Regions from separate parts of the Kitasatospora sp. NPDC088742 genome, predicted to be linked through region 1. Evidence: riboswitches for the same ligand, from Rfam matches in the RefSeq annotation. Region 1 holds a riboswitch; each other region holds the start of a gene.
What was found. Region 1 has a riboswitch for cyclic di-AMP ahead of ACZ6ZR_RS37605 (transglycosylase family protein). Riboswitches for the same ligand answer to the same signal wherever they lie in the genome.

Region 1 (7,169 bases):
AGCAGCTGCGGCTGAACCGGCTCTACCCGCGCAGCCAGGTGAAGGCGACGGCGCAGCAGCTCCTGGTGCCGCGGCCGTCCACCGGGAGGATCGGCGGCAAGCCGCTGGTCGGCCGCGAACTGCTGGCCTGGAGCCGGGAGTTCCTCTCGACGATGTTCGACGACCTGGCCGGCTCACGGTAATTGGTCACACCCGTAAGGGGCGCGGGGAACTGCGCGCGGCGGAAGAATCAGACCCGTGTGCCGGGTACGGACGCTCACTTGCCAGTGGATCTCCGTACCCGGCACACGAGCCGGCCCCTTCCGCCTCGCGCAGTTCCTCGCGCCCCTGATGGCCCCTGCGGGGCTCTCCGGGGGCGGTACGGTGTGGCGGGGGTTTTGGCGGCGCTCGTACGGGAGTACCCATGGCTGGTCAGCAGTACGGCACCAACGCGGGCCCGTTCGGGGCCGGGGGGAAGGTGCTGCTCGTCCTGGTGCCGCTGCTGTCGTTCGGACTGCTGGGCATGGCGCCGTCCTTGGTGCTGGCGCTGCGGCGCAAGCGGGCGGGGGACGTGGTCGGGGCGGTGGTGGCCGGGCTGCTCCAGCTGCTGGTCTACGTCACGGTCGGGCTGACCGACCCGGACCCGGACACCGCCAGCGGGCTCGACCTGGTCGGTGGGCTCGCCCTGCTCGCGCTCTGGTTCGGCGCCCCGGTGCACTTCCTGGTGATGGACACCCAGCGGCAGTGGTACCGCGCGGCCCCGGTTCCGGCCGCCTGGTACCCGCCGCCCGCGGTCCCGTACCAGCAGCCGCCGTACCCGCCGCAGTACGGGGGACCTCCGGCAGCCGGGTGAGCGGACCGGCCGGGTCCGACAATCCCGGGTCCGGCGCGACACCAGCCTTCCGGGGACGTCGGCACCCTTGGCCAAACGCCCCCGGGCCGTGAGACTGGTGCACCGTCAGCAGAACCACGCGCGCCCCACAACTCCCGGGAGGCCCCACGTGATCCGCCACCTCCGCACCACCGCCGGAGTCCTGCTCGCCGGAGCCGCCCTGGCGGCCTGCGGCAGCCAGCCGCCCCACCAGGGCTCGGCGGCCGTGGTCGGCGGGGAGAAGATCAGCATCGCGGCCGTGGAGGCCCGGGTCGGGGAGGTGCGCAAGGGGGTCGCGGCCGAGACCGGCGGCCAGCAGGCCGAGCGGGCCGGGCTGGTCCGCCGGACGGTGGTCGACCTGGTGCTGGACCGGGTGGTGGCGCAGGCCCTGCTGGACCGTCAACTGACGGTCACCGACGGGGAGATCGCCGAGGCCAAGGAGAACCAGGCCAGGATGATGGGCGGCGAGGCCGAGCTGGCGCGGGAGCTGCTGGTGCGGCAGAACGTCCCGGCCGACGGGGTGGACGCCTTCTACCGGCAGCAGCTGGGCATCCAGAAGCTGGCCGCCGGCAAGGACCCCCGCACGGCCGAGGGCGACGCGGCGATCCGTACCGCGCTGACCGCTGCCGGGGCCGAGCTGAAGATCGAGGTCAACCCGCGCTACGGCAGCTGGGACGTCCAGCAGATCGGCCTGGTGACGGCCCCCGCGGACTGGATCAGGCAGCCCGCCGCCACCGCCTGAGCGGGTAGGTTCGGGGTGTGGACACTCCGAAGCTGATCCTGCTCACCACCACCCACCGGGTCGCCCCCGGCCTGCTCTCCTGGCCCGCCTGGGAGGCGCTGCGCGGGGCGGCCCGGGTGCTGGCCGGGGACCCGGCCCACCCGCAACTCCCGGCCGTCCGGCAGGCCGGCGTCACGGTGGAACTGGTCGAGCGTTCCACCGCGCCCGCGCTGGCCCGGCTGCTGACCGAGGGGCAGGAGGGCACGACCCTCTGGCTCGGCAGCCCGGACGGGGACCCGGGGCTCACCGACGCGCTGGCCCGGATCGCGGTCGAGCGGGCCGGGGAGGTGCCCGAGATCGAGCTGCTGCCCGGCTCCTACGACCTGCCCGGTGCCCGGCTGCTCGACCTGGTCTCGGTGATGGACCGGCTCCGCTCCCCGGGCGGCTGCCCCTGGGACGCCGAGCAGACCCACGCCTCGCTGGTGAAGTACCTGGTGGAGGAGGCCTTCGAGCTGGTCGAGGCGATCGAGGACGGGGACCGGGTCACCCTGCGCGAGGAGCTCGGCGACGTGCTGCTCCAGGTCCTCTTCCACTCCCGGATCGCCGAGGAGCACCCGGAGGACCCGTTCACGGTGGACGACGTGGCCGGGGACATCGTCGAGAAGCTGATGTACCGTCACCCGCACGTCTTCGGCGACGTGGAGGCGGCCGGCGCGGCCGAGGTGGAGGCCAACTGGGAGCAGCTCAAGGCCGCCGAGAAGCAGCGCGACTCGATCCTGGACGGCGTCCCCGCCGGGCTGCCCGCGCTGGCGTACGCGGCCAAGCTGGTCTCCCGGGTCCGCCGGGCCGGCTTCACCGCCGTCCCGGACGCCCCGTACGAACTCCCCGCCGCGCTCGACCAGGAGAGCCTGGGCAGGGTGCTGCTGGCCCTCGCCCAGCGGGCCTACGACGAGGACCTGGACATCGACCAGGCGCTGCGCGCCACCACCCGTGCCTACCGGGACGAGGTCAGGGCGGCGGAGTAGCGCTGTTGCCGGGAGGGCTCAGGCGGCGACGGCGGGCGTGACGACCTCGCCGATCGCGTCGCCGACCTGGGCCATCAGCTCGGCCAGCGGGCCGAGGTGGTCCGGGAGTTCGGCCAGCGTCAGGATGCGTTCGGCACCCGGGCCGCAGACGCAGAACAGGTCGATCGGGCCGAGGTGCTTGGCCGCGGTGGAGACCAGCGCGGCCACGTCGGAGGGCTGCCGGACGTCGGCGCCCACGCCGACCACCGGGCAGCCCGGCCGGTCCAGCTCGGTGGCCAGGTCCTCGGCCACCCCGGGCCGCTGGTCGGCGATCAACAGGCCGGCCGCCCCGGCGGCGGCGAACCGCCGGGCCAGCCCGGCACCCGAACCGCCGTCCAGTACCGCGATGACCACCACTGCCCCGGTTACTCGCATGGGACTGCTCCTCCTTGAGCCGCGCCCGGCAGGGACGCGCCGCACCGGCGTCCCTCCAAGTCCGTATCGGAGGATCGTAAGCACGGGCCGATTCTCCGCAAGGTCTAATACCCGTCAGGTGACCAGGCTCACTCCTGAGGTCTCCCCCGGCAGAGCTTGCCCCGTCGCGCCGCCCGGCACGCACTCTCGCCGCACCGGGAAAAGACCCAAGTAGCTCCGCTACGAGGGCCTTTCCCCGGCACGCCGAGAGCACGCGCCCTCCTTGCCCGCCATCGGGCAGGAGGGGCCCTGAACGACGCTCCTCATGGGGCAAGCCCTGCCGGGGGAGACCCCATCCGCCGGGTTACCGTTCACGACATGCCGGAAAGCCCTGCCCCGACCCAGCCCGCCCTCTTCACCTGGGAGTTCGCCGCCGACCCGTACCCCGCGTACGCCTGGCTGCGCGAGCACGCCCCGGTGCACCGCACCACCCTGCCCAGCGGGGTGGACGCCTGGCTGGTCACCAGGTACGCGGACGCCCGGCAGGCGTTGGCCGACGCCCGGCTCTCCAAGAACCCGGCGCACCACAGCGAACAGGCCCACCGCACCGGCCGGGTCGGCATCCCGGGGGAGCGGCAGGCCGACCTGATGACCCATCTGCTGAACATCGACCCGCCGGACCACACCCGGCTGCGCCGCCTGGTCTCCAAGGCCTTCACCCCGCGCCGGGTGGCCGAGTTCCAGCCCCGGGTGCAGGAGCTGACCGACCGCCTGATCGACGGCTTCGCGGCCCGCGGCGAGGCCGACCTGATCCACGAGTTCGCCTTCCCGCTCCCGATCTACGCGATCTGCGACCTGCTCGGCGTGCCGCCGGAGGACCAGGACGACCTGCGGGACTGGGCCGGGGCGATGATCCGTCACCACGGCGGCCAGCGCGGCGGGGTGGGCCGGGCGGTGAAGAAGATCCGCAACTACCTGCTGGAGCTGATCCACCGCAAGCGGGCCGACCTCGGCGAGGACCTGATCTCCGGACTGATCCGGGCCAGTGACCACGGCGAGCACCTGACGGAGAACGAGGCCGCCGCGATGGCCTTCATCCTGCTGTTCGCCGGCTTCGAGACGACCATCAACCTGATCGGCAACGGCACCTACGCGCTGCTGCGCAACCCGGAGCAGCGGGAGCTGCTCCAGGCGTCGCTGCGCCGGGGCGAGAGCGCCCTGTTGGAGACGGCGGTGGAGGAACTGCTGCGCTACGACGGCCCGGTGGAGCTCGCCACCTGGCGGTTCGCCACCAGCCCGCTGACCATCGGCGGGGTGGACATCCCGGTGGGGGACCCGGTGTTGGTGGTGCTGGCCGCGGCCGACCGCGATCCGGCCAGATTCTCGGCCGAGAACACCCTGGACCTGGCGCGGCAGGACAATCCGCACCTGGGTTTCGGCCACGGCATCCACTACTGCATCGGCGCCCCACTGGCCCGCCTGGAGGGCCAACTCGCGCTCGGCACCCTGCTCACCCGGCTGCCCGACCTGCAACTCGCCGCCGAGCCCGCTGACCTGCGCTGGCGCGGCGGCCTGATCATGCGCGGGCTGCGGGAGTTGCCGGTGGGCTTCACCCCGGAAGGCTGAACACCCGTTGTCTGACGGCGTGTCGGTCATATCTGATCGACCGTGATCTGAATACACATCAATCCGGCCACAGAAGTACGGTTTGTGGACGACCCACAGCGCAGCGTGATTTCGGTGTGATGTGTTCGACATGAGCTTGTGATCGGTCAGCTGATCTGCTTACCCTCCCTGCAGTCCGCAGCTGCGGACCCCGTGCGCGGAACGCCGAATCCTGCCCGCCGCGCCGCCGGGACACCGACCAGACCCTTGGGCAGGGGCGGGGGACCCACACGTACGTCGCCGTCCCCCCACGGCTTGGGGTGAAGCCGCCTCACGGCGGCCGGGCCACCTCCCGGTCCGAACCCGACAGCTCACCTCGCAGGCGTGCGGAGAGGGATTTCTTCATGCTGTTCACTGGTTCGGGCCGTCATCGTCGTCGTACCCAGGCCGAGAAGGCCATCGCCGTCGCGGGCGTGGCCGGCGTCGGCCTCGCCCTGCCGCTGATGGCCGCCACCGGCGCCCAGGCCGCCCCGGTCTCCACCTGGGACAAGGTCGCCGCGTGCGAGAGCGGCGGCGACTGGTCGATCAACACCGGCAACGGCTTCTACGGCGGCCTGCAGTTCACCTCCAGCACCTGGGCCGGCTTCGGCGGCAAGGCGTACGCGGCGCAGGCCAACCAGGCCAGCAAGGGCCAGCAGATCGCGATCGCCGAGAAGGTGCTCGCCTCCCAGGGCCCCGGCGCCTGGCCGGTCTGCTCCGTCAAGGCGGGCCTGACCAAGGGCGGCGCCGCCGCCCAGGTCGACACCAACTCCGAGGCCAAGGCCTCCCGTTCGGAGACCCGCTCGGCCGCGCCGAAGACCGAGACCCCGAAGGCCGCGGCGCCGAAGACGGAGTCCCCGAAGACCACGAAGGCCGCGCCCAAGGCCGTCGAGACCAGCAAGCCGGCGCCGAAGGTCGCGACCCCGAAGGCCGCCGCGCCGACGGTGAGCACCCCGAAGCACGCCGCCCCGAAGACCCAGGCCACCGGCAACTACACCGTGCAGTCCGGTGACACCCTGTCCGGCATCGCCGCCGCCAAGGGCCTGGACTGGCAGCAGGTCTACCAGGGCAACAAGTCGGTCGTGGGCGGCGACCCCGACCTGATCTTCCCGGGCCAGGTCCTCCAGCTCGGCTGATCCGACGCACCGTCATCCCGGCGGGGCCGCACCGTGATCCGGTGCGGCCCCGCCGTGCTCGCCCCGGGTGGACTACCGGTGGGTAGGAAGGCCACGAGGTGAGACGGGACCGAGGTCAGCGTGGTCCCGGGCCCGGGTGCGGTTAGGCTCTGGTCGTAACGACTACACGTCCCCGCTTCCGCAAGGAGATGCCTCGTGCCGTCCATTGATGTCGTCGTAGCCCGCGAGATCCTCGACTCCCGTGGCAACCCCACGGTCGAGGTCGAGGTCGGCCTGGACGACGGCAGCACCGGCCGCGCCGCCGTCCCGTCGGGTGCCTCCACCGGCGCCTTCGAGGCGCTTGAGCTTCGCGACGGTGACAAGAACCGCTACTTCGGCAAGGGCGTCGAGAAGGCCGTCCTGGCCGTCATCGAGCAGATCGGCCCGGAGCTCGTCGGCTACGACGCCACCGAGCAGCGCCTCATCGACCAGGCCATGCTCGACCTGGACGCCACCCCGGACAAGTCCTCGCTCGGCGCCAACGCCATCCTCGGCGTCTCGCTCGCCGTGGCGCACGCCGCCTCCGAGGCCAGCGACCTGCCGCTGTTCCGCTACCTCGGTGGCCCGAACGCGCACGTCCTGCCCGTCCCGATGATGAACATCGTCAACGGTGGGTCGCACGCCGACTCCAACGTCGACATCCAGGAGTTCATGATCGCCCCGATCGGTGCGGAGTCCTTCTCCGAGGCCGTCCGCTGGGGCGTCGAGGTCTACCACACGCTCAAGGGCGTGCTGAAGGAGCGCGGTCTCTCCACCGGTCTGGGCGACGAGGGCGGCTTCGCGCCGAACCTCGACTCCAACCGTGAGGCCCTCGACCTCATCGTCGAGGCCATCAAGAAGGCCGGCTACACCCCGGGCAAGGACGTCGCGCTCGCGCTCGACGTGGCCGCCTCCGAGTTCTACAAGGACGGCGCCTACCAGTTCGAGGGCAAGGCGCTCACCTCCGCCGAGCTCATCGACTACTACGCCGAGCTGGTCGCCGCGTACCCGCTGGTCTCCATCGAGGACCCGCTGGACGAGTCCGACTGGGACGGCTGGAAGGCGATGACCGACCAGCTGGGCGACAAGGTCCAGCTCGTCGGCGACGACCTGTTCGTCACCAACCCGGCCCGCCTGGCCCGTGGCATCGAGACCGGCACCGCCAACGCGCTGCTGGTGAAGGTGAACCAGATCGGCTCGCTGACCGAGACCCTGGACGCCGTCGAGCTGGCCCAGCGCAACGGCTACCGCTGCATGATGTCGCACCGCTCCGGCGAGACCGAGGACGTCACCATCGCCGACCTCGCCGTCGCCACCAACTGCGGCCAGATCAAGACCGGCGCCCCGGCCCGCTCCGAGCGCGTCGCCAAGTACAACCAGCT
Region 2 (7,169 bases), on a different contig from region 1:
CTGCCTCGTGACCGTGCGTCATGCCGAGCAGCCGCCCGGCCCCCGCCCGGCGCAGCCGCGGGGCCATCAGACCGAGCGGGGCGGCCGCGCCGAACCAGACCGAGTCGCAGCCCTCGGCCCGCAGGATCTCGGCGGCCCGCGCGGTCACCCGGGGCGTCGGCACCATCATCTTCGTCCGGTCCCGGACCACCGGGAACGGCTGCTCGGCGTCGAACCGGGCCACCTCCGTACCGTCCCGCCAGGTCGACGCGTAGACCACCACGCTGCCCGGCGGCTGCCGGACGGCCATGTTGTGCACGAACGCCTGGATCCCGCCCGGGCGGGGCGGGAAGTCGTTGGTGACGATCAGGGTCTTCTGCATGTCACGGCTCGCTCGGTCGGGGGGTGCGCGGTGTACCGGTCGGTGGTCCGTACGATAGGTCAACACCCCGGTGCTCCGGGAACGCGACCGGCCGCGCAACCGTTGGCCGGTCGGACCTGACGGAGTGTGTGTCCGGCGAGAAGGCCGCAGGCCGGGAGGGCGGACGGGGGCCGGGGGTGGACGGGCGCGGTGCGCGCACGCGTGGACGAGGGAGTGCGGTGGAGTTGGTCCCGGCCGGGAGCACCGGTCTGAGCGCGGTCGAGCGCGCCCCCGTACCCGGAAGCACACCGAGCCCGGCCGGAGGCGCGCTGTGGGCGCTGGCCGGCGGCTGGCTGGCCACCCGGACACTGCTGGTCCTGATCGTGACCGGGGTGCTCCGGATCGCCGCCACCGACGTCACCGCCGACGTCTCGGTGATCTACCACGGCTGGTACCAGGTGCTGCAGACCGGCACCTTCCCGCTGGACGACGTCACCTGGCAGTACCCGCCCGGCGCCGCCCTGGTGATCCTGCTGCCCGGACTGCTGCCCTGGTCCTACCTGGTGTCGTTCTGGGTGCTCTGCGGGATCTTCGACGCCGTCACCATGGTGCTGCTGATGCGGGCCGGGACCAAGCGCGGCCGGAGCTTCTCCGGTGCCTGGGTCTGGGTGGCCGGGGTGCCGCTGCTGGGGCCGACCGTCTACTGCCGCTACGACATCCTGGTGACCGCGCTGGCGGTGGCCGGGCTGCTGGTGCTGCTGCGCCGCCCGGGCCTGGGCGGGGCGCTGCTCGGCTTCGGCGGGCTGGTGAAGGTCTGGCCGGTGCTGGCCCTGCTCGGCGTCCCGAAGGGCCGCCGCACCCGGCGCTCCTGGACGGCGGCGATCGCCTCGTTCAGCGCGCTGGGCTTCCTGCTCACGGCGGGGATGAACGGCGCCTTCGAGTTCCTCAAGTTCCAGCGCGACCGGGGCATCGAGGTGGAGTCGCTCGGCGCGCTGCCGGTGCACTTCGCCCGGATCCTCGGCGGCTGGGACGGCGAGGTGAAGATGAACTACGGCTCGGTGGAGATGCTCGGGCCGTGGGTCCCGGTGATCACCAAGCTGGCGCTGGCCGCCTCGGTCGGCGGCTTCGGCTGGCTGCTGTTCTGGCGGCTGCGGGCCCGCCGCTGGACCTCGGCCACCACCTACGACGCGGCGCTCGCGGCGCTGCTGGTCTTCACCGCCACCAGCCGGGTGATCAGCCCGCAGTACATGGTCTGGATCGTCGGGGTCGCGGCGGTCTGCCTGACCGTGCGCGGCACCAGCCAGAAGCCGGTGGCGGTGCTGGTCCTGGTGACCACGCTGCTCACCATGCTGGAGTTCCCGATCCTGTTCGGACAGATCGTCAACAGCGAGCCCTGGGGCGTGGCCGTCCTGACGGCGCGGAACCTGACGCTGCTGGCCGCCACGGTGCTCTCCTGCCGCCGCCTCTGGCTCTCCACCCGGGCCCCCGGCCAGACCAGGACCCTGGTGCTGCCGCCCCGCGCCCTGGAGGCGGCCACTCCCGCCGCCACCTCCCCGATCGGCTACCCGGTGCGGCCGGGCATCGCCTACGAGCAGGACCTGCTGGACGACTTCGACAACCCGGCCGTGCCGCGCTGAGGGCTCCGCACCCGCTCAGTGCGCGGAGCGGGTCAGTGCACGGAGCGGCTCAGTGCGCGAAGCGCTGGTGCAGGTCCTCGGCCCACTGGCGGGTGAACTCGTCCAGGCCGAGGCCGAAGGAGCCGCGCAGCAGCCCGTCCAGCCACTCCTCCCGGGTGGAGGTGGGGCCGGCGGTGGCGTTCGCGCGGTAGAAGGCGACCAGCCGGCGCTCGCCGAACCGGCGGACCATCAGGTCGCAGGCGGACCAGGCCAGTTCGTAGGCGAGCGCGATCCCGGCCGCGCCGGCCGTGAAGTCGGTGTCGGCGGGCAGCCTCGGTGAGAATCCCGGGGCTGCGGCGGCCCTGGCCAGCTCGGGGGCGATCTGCTGCGGGGTGCGGCCGGTGCCCCGGTAGCCGGTGTGGTCGGCCACGCCCTCGGAGAGCCAGAGCGGGGTCCACGGCCTGGTGTCGGCGCGGGTGGCCACGTGGGTGGCCTCGTGCGTGGTGACCACCCGGCGGCCCAGGTCGCTCAGCCCGGCGTAGGCCTGCGGGTTGATCAGGATCCGGTCGGCCGGGGTACGCGACGGGGCCCCGGCGGCCGCGGTGGTGACGGCGGCTATCCCGGCGTACTGCCCGGCGGGCGCGCCGAGCAGCCGGTCGAACTGCTCGGCGGTGGCCGGGTGGCCGATCAGCAGCTTCCCGGGCCAGCCCGCGCCCCAGAGCTCCCCGACCAGCGGCACCGCCTGGTCGGCGGCGGCCGCGGTGCGGGCCAGCTCGGCCGGGGCGGCCTGGCCGAACACCAGGCAGTGCTTCCCCCGCACCACGGAGACCGGGCCGAGGTCCCAGGGCGCGACGGAGCCCTCGGGCTGCTCCCCCGTCAGCTGCCAGCCCCCGGCGCCCCGTTCGAAGGAGAGCCGGCGGCGCAGCACCGCCGGGTAGTCGTCGTACTCCGCGACCCGCCAGCCGAGCTCGGCCGCGAGGGTCGAGCTCGCGCCCACCGGCTCGGTGAACTCGGTGATGCGGTAGGAGAGTTCGGCCAGCGGCAGGTCGGCGAGCCTACGCAGCAGGGCCTGTCCGGCCTCCCCGGCGGGCAGGGCGGCGGCGTCCTGGCGCAGCAGCGCGCGGGCGCGGTCGGCCAGCAGCGCCTCCAGCTCGGGCCGGACGGCGGGCACCGTGGCGGCGGCCGTCGGCCCGGAGAACTGCGGGGCCGGGGCCCGGCCCCGGGGCGGGGAGAGCTGCACCAGCCCGGCGGCCGCGAGCAGCAGCGCGGCACGGCGGGAGAGCGGCGGGGCGGAGCCGGACGCACTCCGGCCACCGGCTGGTCTCATACCCGGACGACTCCGGAGACGGGCATCGCGTTGACGCTCTCGTAGCGCACCCGGGCGCCGGGGTAGGGCGCGTGCACCACGACACCGCCGCCGGCGTACATCCCGACGTGGTGCATGTCCCTGTAGAAGATCACCAGGTCTCCCGGGCGGGCGTCGGCCAGGCTGATCCGCTGGCCCGCGTTGGCTTGCTGCTGCGAGGTCCGCGGCAGGCTCACTCCGGCCTGCCGCCAGCTCCAGTACATCAGACCGGAGCAGTCGAAGGTGCGCGGGCCGGTGGAACCGTACACGTACGGGGAGCCGATCTTGCTCGCGGCGGCGGCCAGCGCGGCGGCGGCCCGGCCCGAGGCGGCCGGGAGGTTGCCCAGGTCCACCCGCTCGCCGCCGCGGGCGGCACGGCGCTCGGCGTCCCGGGCGTCGTCCGCCTGGAGCCGGGCCCGCTCGGCGGTGCCCAGGCTGTTCAGCAGCCGCTGGGCCTTGGCCAGGCGCTGGCGGATGTCCTGCTTGCTCTCCGTCAGGGTGCGCCGCACCGACTCCAGTTCGGCCAGCTTGGCGGAGGTCTCGGCCCGGCGCTGGTCGAGCCTGCGCTGACGGTCGATCACCTGGTGCAGGGTGTCGTTCTGCCGCTGGTTCACCTGGTCCAGGGTGCGGGCCCGGTAGAGGTAGCCGGCCGGGTCGGAGTCGAGCATCAGCTGGACCGCCGGGTCGATGCCGCCGGACCGGTACTGGGCGGCGGCCACCGAACCGAGGTCGGAGCGCAGCCGGTTGAGCTCCTCCTGGGCGGAGGCCACCTGGTCCTGGAGGGTGCCGGTCTCGGCCTGGAGGACGCGCTGCTGCTCCTGGGCGGCGTTGGCCCGCTCGGAGGCCTGCTCGGCCTCCTCGTAGATCTGGTCGACCTGGGCCTTGACGTCCTTGCGGGAGGTGGGCTCGGCCGGGGCACCGGGTGCGGCGACCGCACCCCCGGCCGCCGCGACGCCGAGCACCGTGGTCGCGGCTGCGGTGAGCACCAGCGCCCGGGTCAGCCTACGGGCGGCCGGCAGGGGGGAACGAGACACGGTGGCGGCTCCTGTCCTGCGGCCGGGCCACCGCCGCCGCCCGGTGGGCGGGCGTCCTGACGGAGGTCCGGGGGCAGACGTTAGCGAGTCGCGGCGATCTAGTCCAAACCCCTATAGGACCGAATATTTGACCACTAATCGGACAGTTGATCCACCGTCGGGAAACGCCGCAGGCCCGGCACGGGGCCGGGCCTGCGGGGTGTAGCGCGTTCGGGTGGGTCAGACCCGGACGATTGCGTTGATCGGCATCACCGTGGCGGACTCGTGCCGGACCAGGGTGCCGGTGCGCGGGGCGTGCACGATCTGGCCGCCGCCGACGTAGAGACCGACGTGGTGGCGGTCGCCGTAGTAGATGATCATGTCGCCGGGCTTGGCATCGGCGATGTTGGTGCCGATGTTGGTGCCGGCGCCGGCCTGCGACTGCGAGGTGCGCGGCAGCGAGATCCCGGCCTTGTTGAACGCCCAGACCATCAGGCCGGAGCAGTCGAAGGCGCCCGGGCCGGTGGCGCCCCAGCCGTAGGGCTTGCCGATCTGCGCCTCGGCGGCGGCGACCACGGTCGCGGCGTAGGAGCCGGCCGGGACGCTGCTGAGGTCGGTGCGGCTCTCCGAGCGGGAGGCCCGGTCGTCACCGCTGTCCGCGGCGGCGGGGGCCGGAGTGGAGGCCTGCGGCTTGGCGGCGGCCTTCGCGGCGGCGGCCTTGGCCGCGGCCTCGGCGGCGGCCTTCTCCTCGGCCTCGCGGATCTTCTGCTTCTCGGCCGCGTCCAGCGAGTCGAAGAGGGCCTGAGCCTTCGCCAGCTTGCCCTGGACGTCTTCCTTCTGGGCCTTCAGCTGCTCGCTGGTCTTCGCCAGGTCGGCCAGCTTGCCCTCGGTCTCGGCCTTCTGACGGTCGAGCTTGTCCTGCTCGGTCTTCAGCTGCTTGAGCGCGTCGGCCTGCGAGATGCCGACCTGGTTGATCGCGCCGGCCTGCCCGAGGAACGCGTCCGGGCTGCTGGAGAGCATCAGCTGCACGGTCGGGGATATCCCGCCGGTGCGGTACTGCTCGGCGGCGATCTCACCGAGGCTGGCCTGGAGCGTGTTCACCTGCTCCTGACCGCGCGCCACCTCGTCCTGGAGGTGGCCGACCTGGGTCTGCAGGGTCTGCTGCTTCTCGGTGTTCGCGTTGAACTGCTCGGTCGTGACCTCGGCCTGCTCGTTGAGCTGGTCGATCTGGGTCTTGACCTCGTCCTTGGAGGGCTGCGGGTCGGCGTGCGCTCCGGTCTGGCTGGAGAGGACCACGGCGGCGGCAGCAGCGGCCGTCATGATCGAGACGCGGGTACGACCGGCAGGCTTGGGACGACGATGGGACGCCACGAAGGCGGACTCCTTCTTCCTACGTCCGCCTACCGGGTGAGCTGACGGGTTCGGGCTGGAAGCTAGCCCTACGACGTCTCACCCCCGCACCGTCTCACGACGGCCCGGCCGGCCTGACGCCGATTCACCCCGAGGAACGTGGTTCCCCGGCTCCGATCGGCAGCCGCCCCCCTCGGGGGTCCCCTGTCGGGCAGTCAACTGTCCCTGCCCCGCTGCGTCTCGAACTCGGCGGTAACCACCGCCGCCGCCCAGGCTGGACGATCGACAGTGCGGTGGTTCGACAAGGACCCTAGTAACCCAACCGTGATCGGTTCAAATCCTTGTAAGAAAAAAGACGGAAGAAAGTCCAAGTGCATTTGTGATTGCGACCGAGCGTGATCACAAATGCACGGTGAGCTGAGATTTCACCGCCTCGGGACGCGGAAGGGCCCGCCGGAGGTGTCCCACATCACAGCGGGATTCCGGCGGGCCCGGGCGTGTCACGAGGCGTCAGTTGCCCCGGCTCACACCAGATGTCCGTTATGCCGTACTCGGCTGACCGGCCGTCAGACCCGTCGGATGGTCTTGATCGGCATCACGTCGGCGGGGGCCACCTTGACCACGTCGCCGGTGCGCGGCGCGTGCAGCATCATGCCGTTGCCGATGTACATGCCGACGTGGTGCGCGTCGTTGTGGTAGATGATCAGGTCGCCCGGCTGCGCGTTGGCGATGTCCTTGCCCACGTTGGTGCCGACGCTGGCCTGCGACTGCGAGGTGCGCGGCAGCGAGACGCCCGCCTGCGCGTAGGCCCAGACCATCAGGCCGGAGCAGTCGAAGTTGTTCGGGCCGGTGGCGCCCCAGACGTACGCGCGGCCCTGCTTGCTGAGCGCGGCCTGCATCGCGACGCCCGCGTAGCCGGCGGCCTGCGGCAGGGTGCTCGGGTCGACCCGGCTGGCACTGCGGGAGGAGCGGTCGCCGCTGGTGATGGCGGCACGGTCGGCGGCGCTCAGCTGGTTGAGGAGGTCCTTGGCCTCCTGCAGCTTGCGCTGGACCTCGACCTTGGAGTCGTTCAGCGCCTTGGTGTTGCGGTCCAGCTCGGCCAGCACCTGGGCGGCCTCGGCCTTCTGCTGGTCCAGCCGGCGCTGCTGGTCCTGGAGCGAGCGCAGGGTCTGCGCCTGGGTCTGGTTGACCTGGTCGGCACTGGAGGCCTTGCTCAGGTAGCCGTCCGGGTCGGAGGCGAGCATCAGCGCCACCGACGGGTCCACCCCGCCGTTGCGGTACTCGTCCGCCGCCACGGCCGCCAGACCGGTCTGGAGCTGCGTCATCTGCTCCTGGCCGCGGGCCACCTGGTCCTGCAGCTGGTCGGCCTGCTTGCGCAGCTGGTCGGCCCGCTCCTTGGCGCCGTTGTACTTCTCGGCGGCCTGCTCGCCCTCTTCGTAGAGCTTGTCGACCTGCGCCTTGACCTCGTCCTTGGACGGCTTCGCGGGCGCCGCGTAGGCACCGGC
Region 3 (7,169 bases), on a different contig from region 1:
TCACCGCCCACAGGCGCGGGCCGGGCCCGTCGCTGAGCAGCTTCTGACGGCGCATCCGGAGACTGAGGCGGCGCTCCAGCTCCTCCTCGGTGATCACCGGGCGGGTCTGCGAGAAGACCGCGCGGGCGTACTCCTCGGACTGCAGCAGGCCGGGGATGAACTGCACCTCGTAGGTGCGGATCTGGGCGGCCGCCTCCTCCAGACCGACGTAGGTCTGGAACCAGCCGGGCAGCACGTCGTTGAAGCTGTGCCACCAGCCGGACTTGTTGGCCTCGCGGACCAGGCCGAGCAGCGCCTCGCGCTCGGCGCCGTCGTCCACCCCGTAGAGGCTGAGCAGGTCGGCCACGTCGCGCTCCTTGAAGGAGACGCGACCGAGCTCCATGCGACTGATCTTCGACTCGGAGGCGCGGATCTGGTAGCCGGCGTCCTCACGCGTGATGCCCCGGGACTCCCGGAGCCGGCGGAGCTGCGAGCCGAGCAGGATCCGGCGCACCATCGAACCGCCACCGGGCTGGACTGTGGTCATTGCCGTCAAACCTCCGCCGTGAGCAAACAGCGCACAGTCTGCCATCAGTTGAGCGCTCTGGGTGCCGGTACTGACTGATCAATCTGCCACTTCTGCTCCGGCCCTCCCAGGATGCACGTGCATCCGGCGCTTGCATATGCCAAAGGTGCGACTGCACGTGAATCGACTCTTGCATCCGCAGTGTGCGCACGGGACCATGGTGCACGTGCACCTGCACACCCCTGGCACCCCCGCGGGCACCGTGTCGACGTCCCCACGCGCGATTCCGCACACGCCACCGGCCGCGCCCCCGCGTGGCCGGATCGCCGTGTGCGGACGTGGTTCGTCGGCCCGGTGTCCGCGCGGCCGAGCGAGTCGGAGGTGACCGGCATGACCCCGGTGGGTCCCGCCGTGTCCGCCCCCTTATGGGAGGAGCTCTTCATGAGCACCGGTACGGCCATCGCGGCCGACCCGCACGTGGTCAGCTGCACCCTCGCTCCCCGTTTCGAGGCCGTGAAGACGGCCCGGGAGTTCGCCAGGGAGACCTTGCACGGCTGGGGGCTCGCTCCCCTCTTCGACGACATCGCGCTGGTGGCCTCGGAGTTGGTCACCAACGCGCTGCGGCACGCCCTGCTCCAGCGGCCTGACGCCGCGTCGGCGGAGGGCCGCCGGCACCCCGACGCGGTCCGGCTGCCGATGCAGCCAGGTCCCGACCGTACCGTGGAGCCGCGGGCCGACGCACGCCTGCTGCCGATCCGAATAAGTCTGGTGCACCGCTCTCCCCAGGTGGTCTGTGCCGTCAGCGACCCGAGCAGCCAGGGCCCGGTGGCCCGGGAGCCCGACTTCGTCGCCGAGTCCGGCCGCGGCCTGCACCTGGTGGACTCCTTCAGCCGCTCCTGGGGCTGGCACCCGCTGGCCGGCGCGGGAAAGGTGGTCTGGGCCGTCTTCGAGGCCGACGCCGCCGTCGCCGCCGCCCAGGCCGGCACCACCGGCCGCCACCGGCGCTCGGCCTGACGCCCCGTCCCCTGACACCCCGTCGGGCCCGGCTGACGTCCTGCCGGGCCCGGACACGACGAAAGGCCGCCGCGATCCCCTCGCGACGGCCCCTGTTGCCCCGGGTGTCGTCCCGGTCCGGCGGTCCGTCAGCCGGCCAGGTGGTCGAACTCCCCGTCCTTGGCGCCGAGCAGCAGCGCCGCTATCTCCGCGCGGGTGTAGACCAGGGCCGGGCCGTCCGGGAAGCGCGAGTTGCGCATCGCGACGTCACCACCCGGCAGGGCCGCGAACTCCACGCAGTTCCCCTGCGAGTTGCTGTGGCGGCTCTTCTGCCAGACCACACCCTCCAGCTCGGCGGACGGCATGCCGTTGTACGTGGTGTTCTGCATGGTGGATTCTCCCCGACGTGACAGGCGTTCGCCTCACTTGACGTGATGATAGCTCCAGTGCACGTGCATCAGCACGGGTGTTTGCGCGTGCAGCAAGGCGGGCATCATTCCGTCAGCAGGCGCGCTCGCCAAGCGAGTTGGCGCCCCGTATCAGGACAAACGCGGGCCAATCGTGGACATACCGATAACTGCGCGTACTCGAACTCCAGCGGGTTGTCGATCTTCGGGGGTCTCACGAGATGGCTCACGGTCCGTCACCTCTGTCGGATTGTGACGCCGATCACTGTCCGGACTCCGGCCCGGCTGTGGCCGGTGGGGGGAGATGTCCTACGATCTCCGCCATGAGCACAGCAGCCATCCCGGGCCCGGCACTGCCCGTACGTACTCCAGGCTCCCGTGCGCGGGGGCGCCACCGCCGTCCCGAGCGGCCGGAGATCCCGGCGGGTTCGCCGACGCTGGTGCTGGCCGTTCCGGCCACCGCCGGGCCGGAGACCCGCCCCGTGGTCGAGGAACTGCTCTCGATCGTGCGCGGCGAGCAGCCGGGCGTCGAGACCGCCGCCGCCTACCTGGACGGTGCCCAGGACGACGCCCCCACCGTGGCCGGGCTGCTCGCCCGGGCCGCCGAGGCAGGGCTGCCCGCTCCGGTGCTGGTACCCCTCCTGCCCGGCCCGCACGGCTTCCTGACCGGCCTTCACGAGCTGGCCGCCGCGCACGGCGCCACCGTGACCGACGTGCTCGGCCCGCACCCGCTGCTGGCCGAGGCCGTCCACGTCCGGCTCTCCGAGGCCGGGCTGGCCCGGGCCGACCGGGCCCGGCTGTTCGCCATCGCGACCGCCGCCGACGGCATCGTGCTCACCACCGCCGGCGGTGAGGCCGCCGCCCAGGCCGCCGAGATCACCGGTGTGCTGCTGGCCGCGCGCCTGGCCGTCCCGGTGGTCGGCGCCGCCCTCGACGTGCCCGGTTCGGTGCTGGCCGCCGTCAACCACCTGAAGGCGACCGGCTCCCAGCGCCCGGCGCTGGCCCCGCTGGTGATCGGCCCCGAGGTCGACCCGGAGCTGCTGGCCACCGCCGCCGAGGAGGCCGGCTGCCCGAGCGCGGCCCCGCTCGGCGCCTACCCGGCCGTCGGCCAGCTGATCGCCTCGGCCTACCTGGCGGCGCTCCCGCAGCCCGTCTTCGAGGAGCAGGAGGCCGGGGCCTGACGCTCCGGCACCCGGCAGTACGACGGGGCCCCGTACGGTTCGCAACCGTACGGGGCCCCGTCGCGTCCAGCCATGAGTGGACTCAGGAGACCGGCGCCGCGTCCCGCAGGGCGATCCTCGGGGTGACCACCGCGCGCGGCGGCACGGCGCTGGTGGTCGGGGTCGGGGCGCCCGAGAGGTGGATCTCCTGGGCCTGCTCCGCCCCGGCCTTGCGGAGCACCACCCGCTTCGGGGCCGGCAGCTTCGGGTCGAGCCAGAGCTCGGCGCCGCTGAACTCGCAGTCCAGGATGGCGATGTCCTCCGGCGCCCCGCCGTCCACCGCGCGCAGCGCCACGCCCGCCTTCCGGTAGCCCGTCAACTTGCTGCGCGTCACCTGCACCGTCTCGCCCGGGAGTTGGTGCAGCGCGGTGGAGACGGCGTAGTCCGACTGGCCGGCCGCGTCGATCAGCAGGCCGTCGAAGACGGTGCCCTTGTCCCGGCCGAGGGCGTGGATCGCCACTCCGCCGGCCGCATTGCCGTACAGGACGGTGCCGTTGTAGTCGAAGTCGTTCAGGTAGGCGCCGTGCTCGATGCCCCAGCCGCCGTTGTGGTAGGCCACGAACTGGCCGACGGTGTGGTGGAATTCGGCGTTCAGCCAGACGAAGATGCCGTTCTCCAGGTTGTTGTGGGCCAGGCAGCGCTCGAAGGTCCACACCCCCTCGCTGGTCTCCGGCCACTCGTAGCCGGAGGCGCCGTTGGCGCCCTGGACGCCGACCGCCACGCAGTCCCGGGCCACCCCGCCCTTGCCCGCGCCGAGGCTGAAGCCGGTCAGCCGGTAGCCGCGCGGGTTGGGGTCGAACCGGGTGCGGGAGGCCACGCAGCTGTCGTAGGTGATGTCGTTGGACGGGCCCTGCGGGGTGCGGGTGTCCAGCGGGCCGTCCCACCAGTAGGCGTCCTCCCAGGTCTGATGGGCGATGCAGGAGCGGAAGGTGATGCCGTGACAGTTGTGCGGGACGAAGGCGTGGCTGCCGGTGTCGCGGACCACCACGCCCTCCACCACGGTGCCCCGGGCGGTGTCGCCGAGCATGTGGAAGTGCAGCCCGTACCGGCCGAGCACCGGCTCGGTGACCGGCTTGCCGGCCCACTTCTCCTTGCCCGCCGAGCGCGGTCCCATCCAGCGCAGCGCGGCGTAGCGGACGTCGGCGCGCTGGTTGCTGGTGATGTGGACGTGCGCGCGGCCCTTCTCGGTGCCCTCGACCCGGACGTTGCGGGTCAGGTTGAGCACCTCGGCGCCGACGCTCACCCCGCCGCCGGTGGTGACCTTGGGGTGGGCGTACCGGAGCGGGCCGTCCAGGCTGACGGTGGATCCGCTGACGGCGGCGACGGTGCGGTGGTCGTAGCGCTCGGAGAAGCCCTCGGCGTCGGGGGTGCCGGTGGGGGTGACGGCGAGCTCGTCGCCGACCTGCCAGCCGGCCGGGGCGGCGGCCAGCCGGATGCTGGTGTCACCGGCCTTCAGCGGGCCGGCCGCGCGGACCCAGGCCGTGCGCTGGGCGCCCGCCAGGCGGAGCCGGCCGGAGCCGGTGACCCAGAGGCCGGTGTCGCTCGCCACCAGGGCCATGCCGCCGCCCTGGAAGCGGCCCTCGTCGACCGTGGGGAAGCGGACGGCGTGGACGGTGGCGGCGGACTGCGGGGCGAGGGTGAGCGCGCCGCGGACCTCGACGTTGCCGTGGGCGGTGAGTGAAACCGGACGATCCGGGGCAAAGGTGAGCGAACCTGACGGTTCGACCAGGAGCGAACCGACCGTCACGTCGCCGTCCAGCACCACGTGGTCGGTGATCCGCACCGCCGCGCCGGGGCCGGGGGCGGCGCCGCCGCTCCAGCCCGCCGGGTCGGACCAGTTCCGCGGCCGCACCGTCTCGGCGGGCGAGGGCGCGGCCGAGGGGGACTCACCCGGTGTGGCGGAGGCCGAGGCGGACGGGATGTCAGAGGCGGCCGGCGAGGCGCCGTGCGTATGCGGAGTCTCCGTCGGCGGTGGCGGCGGGGCAGCCGAGGGGGTGTCAGGAGTACTGCCCGCGCGCCGGACCACCTCCTCCACCCCGACCGCCGCCAGGGCGGTGCCGATCGCCAGGCCGATGAGGAGCTTCCGCCGGCTGACCTTCGCCGATCCGTTGTCCGCCGGGCCCGGCTGGGGCCCTCTCGCGTGCCGCATGACCCGAAGCATAGGCAAATCCCTTTCACCGCAAGGAATTTGAACAGAATCGATCGAAATCGACTTCCGGATCGACAGCTTCCGCTTCATGAAGAGTCGGTAAAGAAACCATGATCACCGTCACAGGGGTTTGCGGTTTGAACTTAACTCTGCCTAACGTGACGCCCTGTTCGTGACCACACGGACCCAGCCCCTCCGGAACGCCGAATCCTGCCGCCGGACGGGCCGGCAGCTCATCAGCACCGCGGCAGGGGCGGGGGAACCACAGGTAAGTCGCCTGACTTCGGTCGTATATGACCGATTTCAGGCTTGGGGTGAAGCCGTGCTCAGGCACGGCCGGGCAACTCCAGCCCGAATCCGACAGCTCACCTCGCAGGCGTGGGAGAGGAACGCGTCTTCGTGCTGTCCAGCACCACTTCCAAGCGTGCCCGCCGACTCATCGCCGCCACCGGCGTCGTGGGCATCGGCCTCACCATCCCGACCCTCACCGCCGGCTCCGCCTCGGCCGCCTCCGTCTCCACCTGGGACAAGGTCGCCGCCTGCGAGTCCACCAACGACTGGTCGATCAACACCGGCAACGGCTTCTACGGCGGCCTGCAGTTCACTTCCAGCACCTGGGCCGAGTTCGGCGGCAAGCAGTACGCGGCGCAGGCCAACCAGGCCACCAAGGCGCAGCAGATCGCGATCGCCGAGAAGGTGCTCGCCTCCCAGGGCCCCGGCGCCTGGCCGGTCTGCTCCGTCAAGGCGGGCCTGACCAAGGGCGGCGCCGCCGCCCAGGTCGACACCTCCTCGGCCACCACCGCGGCCCCGCGGGCCGCAGCCCCGCAGGCCCCCGTCGAGCAGCCCGCGGCTGCCCCGGCCACCTCCTCCGCCTCGGCCAAGAGCTACACCGTGATGGCCGGGGACTGGCTCTCCACCATCGCCCAGCAGCAGAACGTCGAGGGCGGCTGGGAGAAGCTCTACGAGCTCAACAAGGGGCAGCTCCCCGAGGGCCCGGACATGATCTACCCGGGCCAGCAGCTGGTCCTGGGCAACGTCGCGGTGGCCACCCCGGCGCCGGCTCCGGCCCCCAAGTCGGCCGCCCCGCAGTCGGGTTCGTCGACCACCAGCACCAAGGCGAAGAAGTCCGCCACCGAGCAGACCACGACCGTCGCCACCGGATCCAAGGCCGCGGCGCTCAACTTCGCGCTCTCCAAGGTCGGTCAGGCCTACGTCTACGGCGGCAGCAGCAACGGCGGCTGGGACTGCTCCGGCCTGACCCAGGCGGCCTTCCGCCAGGCCGGGATCTCCCTGCCCCGCGTGGCCAACGACCAGGCCGACGCGGCCACCCGGGTCTCGCTGGACAACCTCCAGGCGGGCGACCTGCTGTTCTGGTCCAACAACGGCGCCAACTCCGGCGTCTACCACGTCGCCATCTACCTGGGCGGCGGCAAGTACGTCGAGGCGGCCAACCCCCGCGCCGGCGTGAAGACCGAGACCATCGCCAACTGGGCCCCCGACTTCGCGGGCCGCGTCTGACGACGGTGTGCTGATCCGACGGCCCGAAGCACCGCCCCCGGAGACCTGGTCGGCTCCGGGGGCGGAGCCGTATCCTGCCGCCATGGCCAAGGTCACCGTCTCCCTGGAAGCCGACTTCGCGATCGAGCTGATGCTCCTCGCCGGCACCAGGAACCCGCAGGACGCCGTCGAGCTGATCCTCCGTGACTACCTCGCGCGCTCGCACCGCACCGAGGCCCGCACCGGCGACGCCGCCGACGAGAGCCGGCTCACCGAGCCCAGGGGCGGTGTCGTCCAGGACGGCTGAGGGCCGGGCACGGCACTAGGGCCTGTTTCAGAAGTGGATCAAGGTCATGCGATGATCTTGATCCATGGCTCGGGGAGATCTGACGGACGCC

Region 2: it holds a riboswitch for cyclic di-AMP, as region 1 does, so the genes downstream of both, ACZ6ZR_RS16045 (NlpC/P60 family protein) here and ACZ6ZR_RS37605 (transglycosylase family protein) in region 1, are expected to answer to the same signal.
Region 3: it holds a riboswitch for cyclic di-AMP, as region 1 does, so the genes downstream of both, ACZ6ZR_RS35910 (transglycosylase family protein) here and ACZ6ZR_RS37605 (transglycosylase family protein) in region 1, are expected to answer to the same signal.

What each region holds. Positions count from the first base shown of each region.
Region 1 is NZ_JBVJLD010000087.1:9,049-16,217, reverse strand. Features, by position in the region: gene mfd (transcription-repair coupling factor) at 1-182, shown strand, start outside; gene ACZ6ZR_RS37630 (hypothetical protein) at 404-832, shown strand; gene ACZ6ZR_RS37625 (SurA N-terminal domain-containing protein) at 981-1,592, shown strand; gene ACZ6ZR_RS37620 (nucleoside triphosphate pyrophosphohydrolase) at 1,610-2,596, shown strand; gene ACZ6ZR_RS37615 (SDR family NAD(P)-dependent oxidoreductase) at 2,615-3,010, opposite strand; gene ACZ6ZR_RS37610 (cytochrome P450 family protein) at 3,368-4,615, shown strand; cyclic di-AMP (ydaO/yuaA leader) riboswitch at 4,842-4,993, shown strand; gene ACZ6ZR_RS37605 (transglycosylase family protein) at 4,999-5,769, shown strand; gene eno (phosphopyruvate hydratase) at 5,965-7,169, shown strand, end outside.
Region 2 is NZ_JBVJLD010000017.1:81,987-89,155, forward strand. Features, by position in the region: gene ACZ6ZR_RS16025 (glycosyltransferase family 4 protein) at 1-361, opposite strand, end outside; gene ACZ6ZR_RS16030 (glycosyltransferase 87 family protein) at 580-1,977, shown strand; gene ACZ6ZR_RS16035 (hypothetical protein) at 2,027-3,283, opposite strand; gene ACZ6ZR_RS16040 (C40 family peptidase) at 3,280-4,335, opposite strand; gene ACZ6ZR_RS16045 (NlpC/P60 family protein) at 4,555-5,634, opposite strand; cyclic di-AMP (ydaO/yuaA leader) riboswitch at 5,699-5,847, opposite strand; gene ACZ6ZR_RS16050 (C40 family peptidase) at 6,231-7,169, opposite strand, start outside.
Region 3 is NZ_JBVJLD010000072.1:27,888-35,056, forward strand. Features, by position in the region: gene ACZ6ZR_RS35885 (helix-turn-helix domain-containing protein) at 1-526, opposite strand, end outside; gene ACZ6ZR_RS35890 (ATP-binding protein) at 947-1,519, shown strand; gene ACZ6ZR_RS35895 (DUF397 domain-containing protein) at 1,648-1,887, opposite strand; gene ACZ6ZR_RS35900 (sirohydrochlorin chelatase) at 2,229-3,086, shown strand; gene ACZ6ZR_RS35905 (hypothetical protein) at 3,169-5,274, opposite strand; cyclic di-AMP (ydaO/yuaA leader) riboswitch at 5,466-5,666, shown strand; gene ACZ6ZR_RS35910 (transglycosylase family protein) at 5,653-6,792, shown strand; gene ACZ6ZR_RS35915 (hypothetical protein) at 6,875-7,078, shown strand.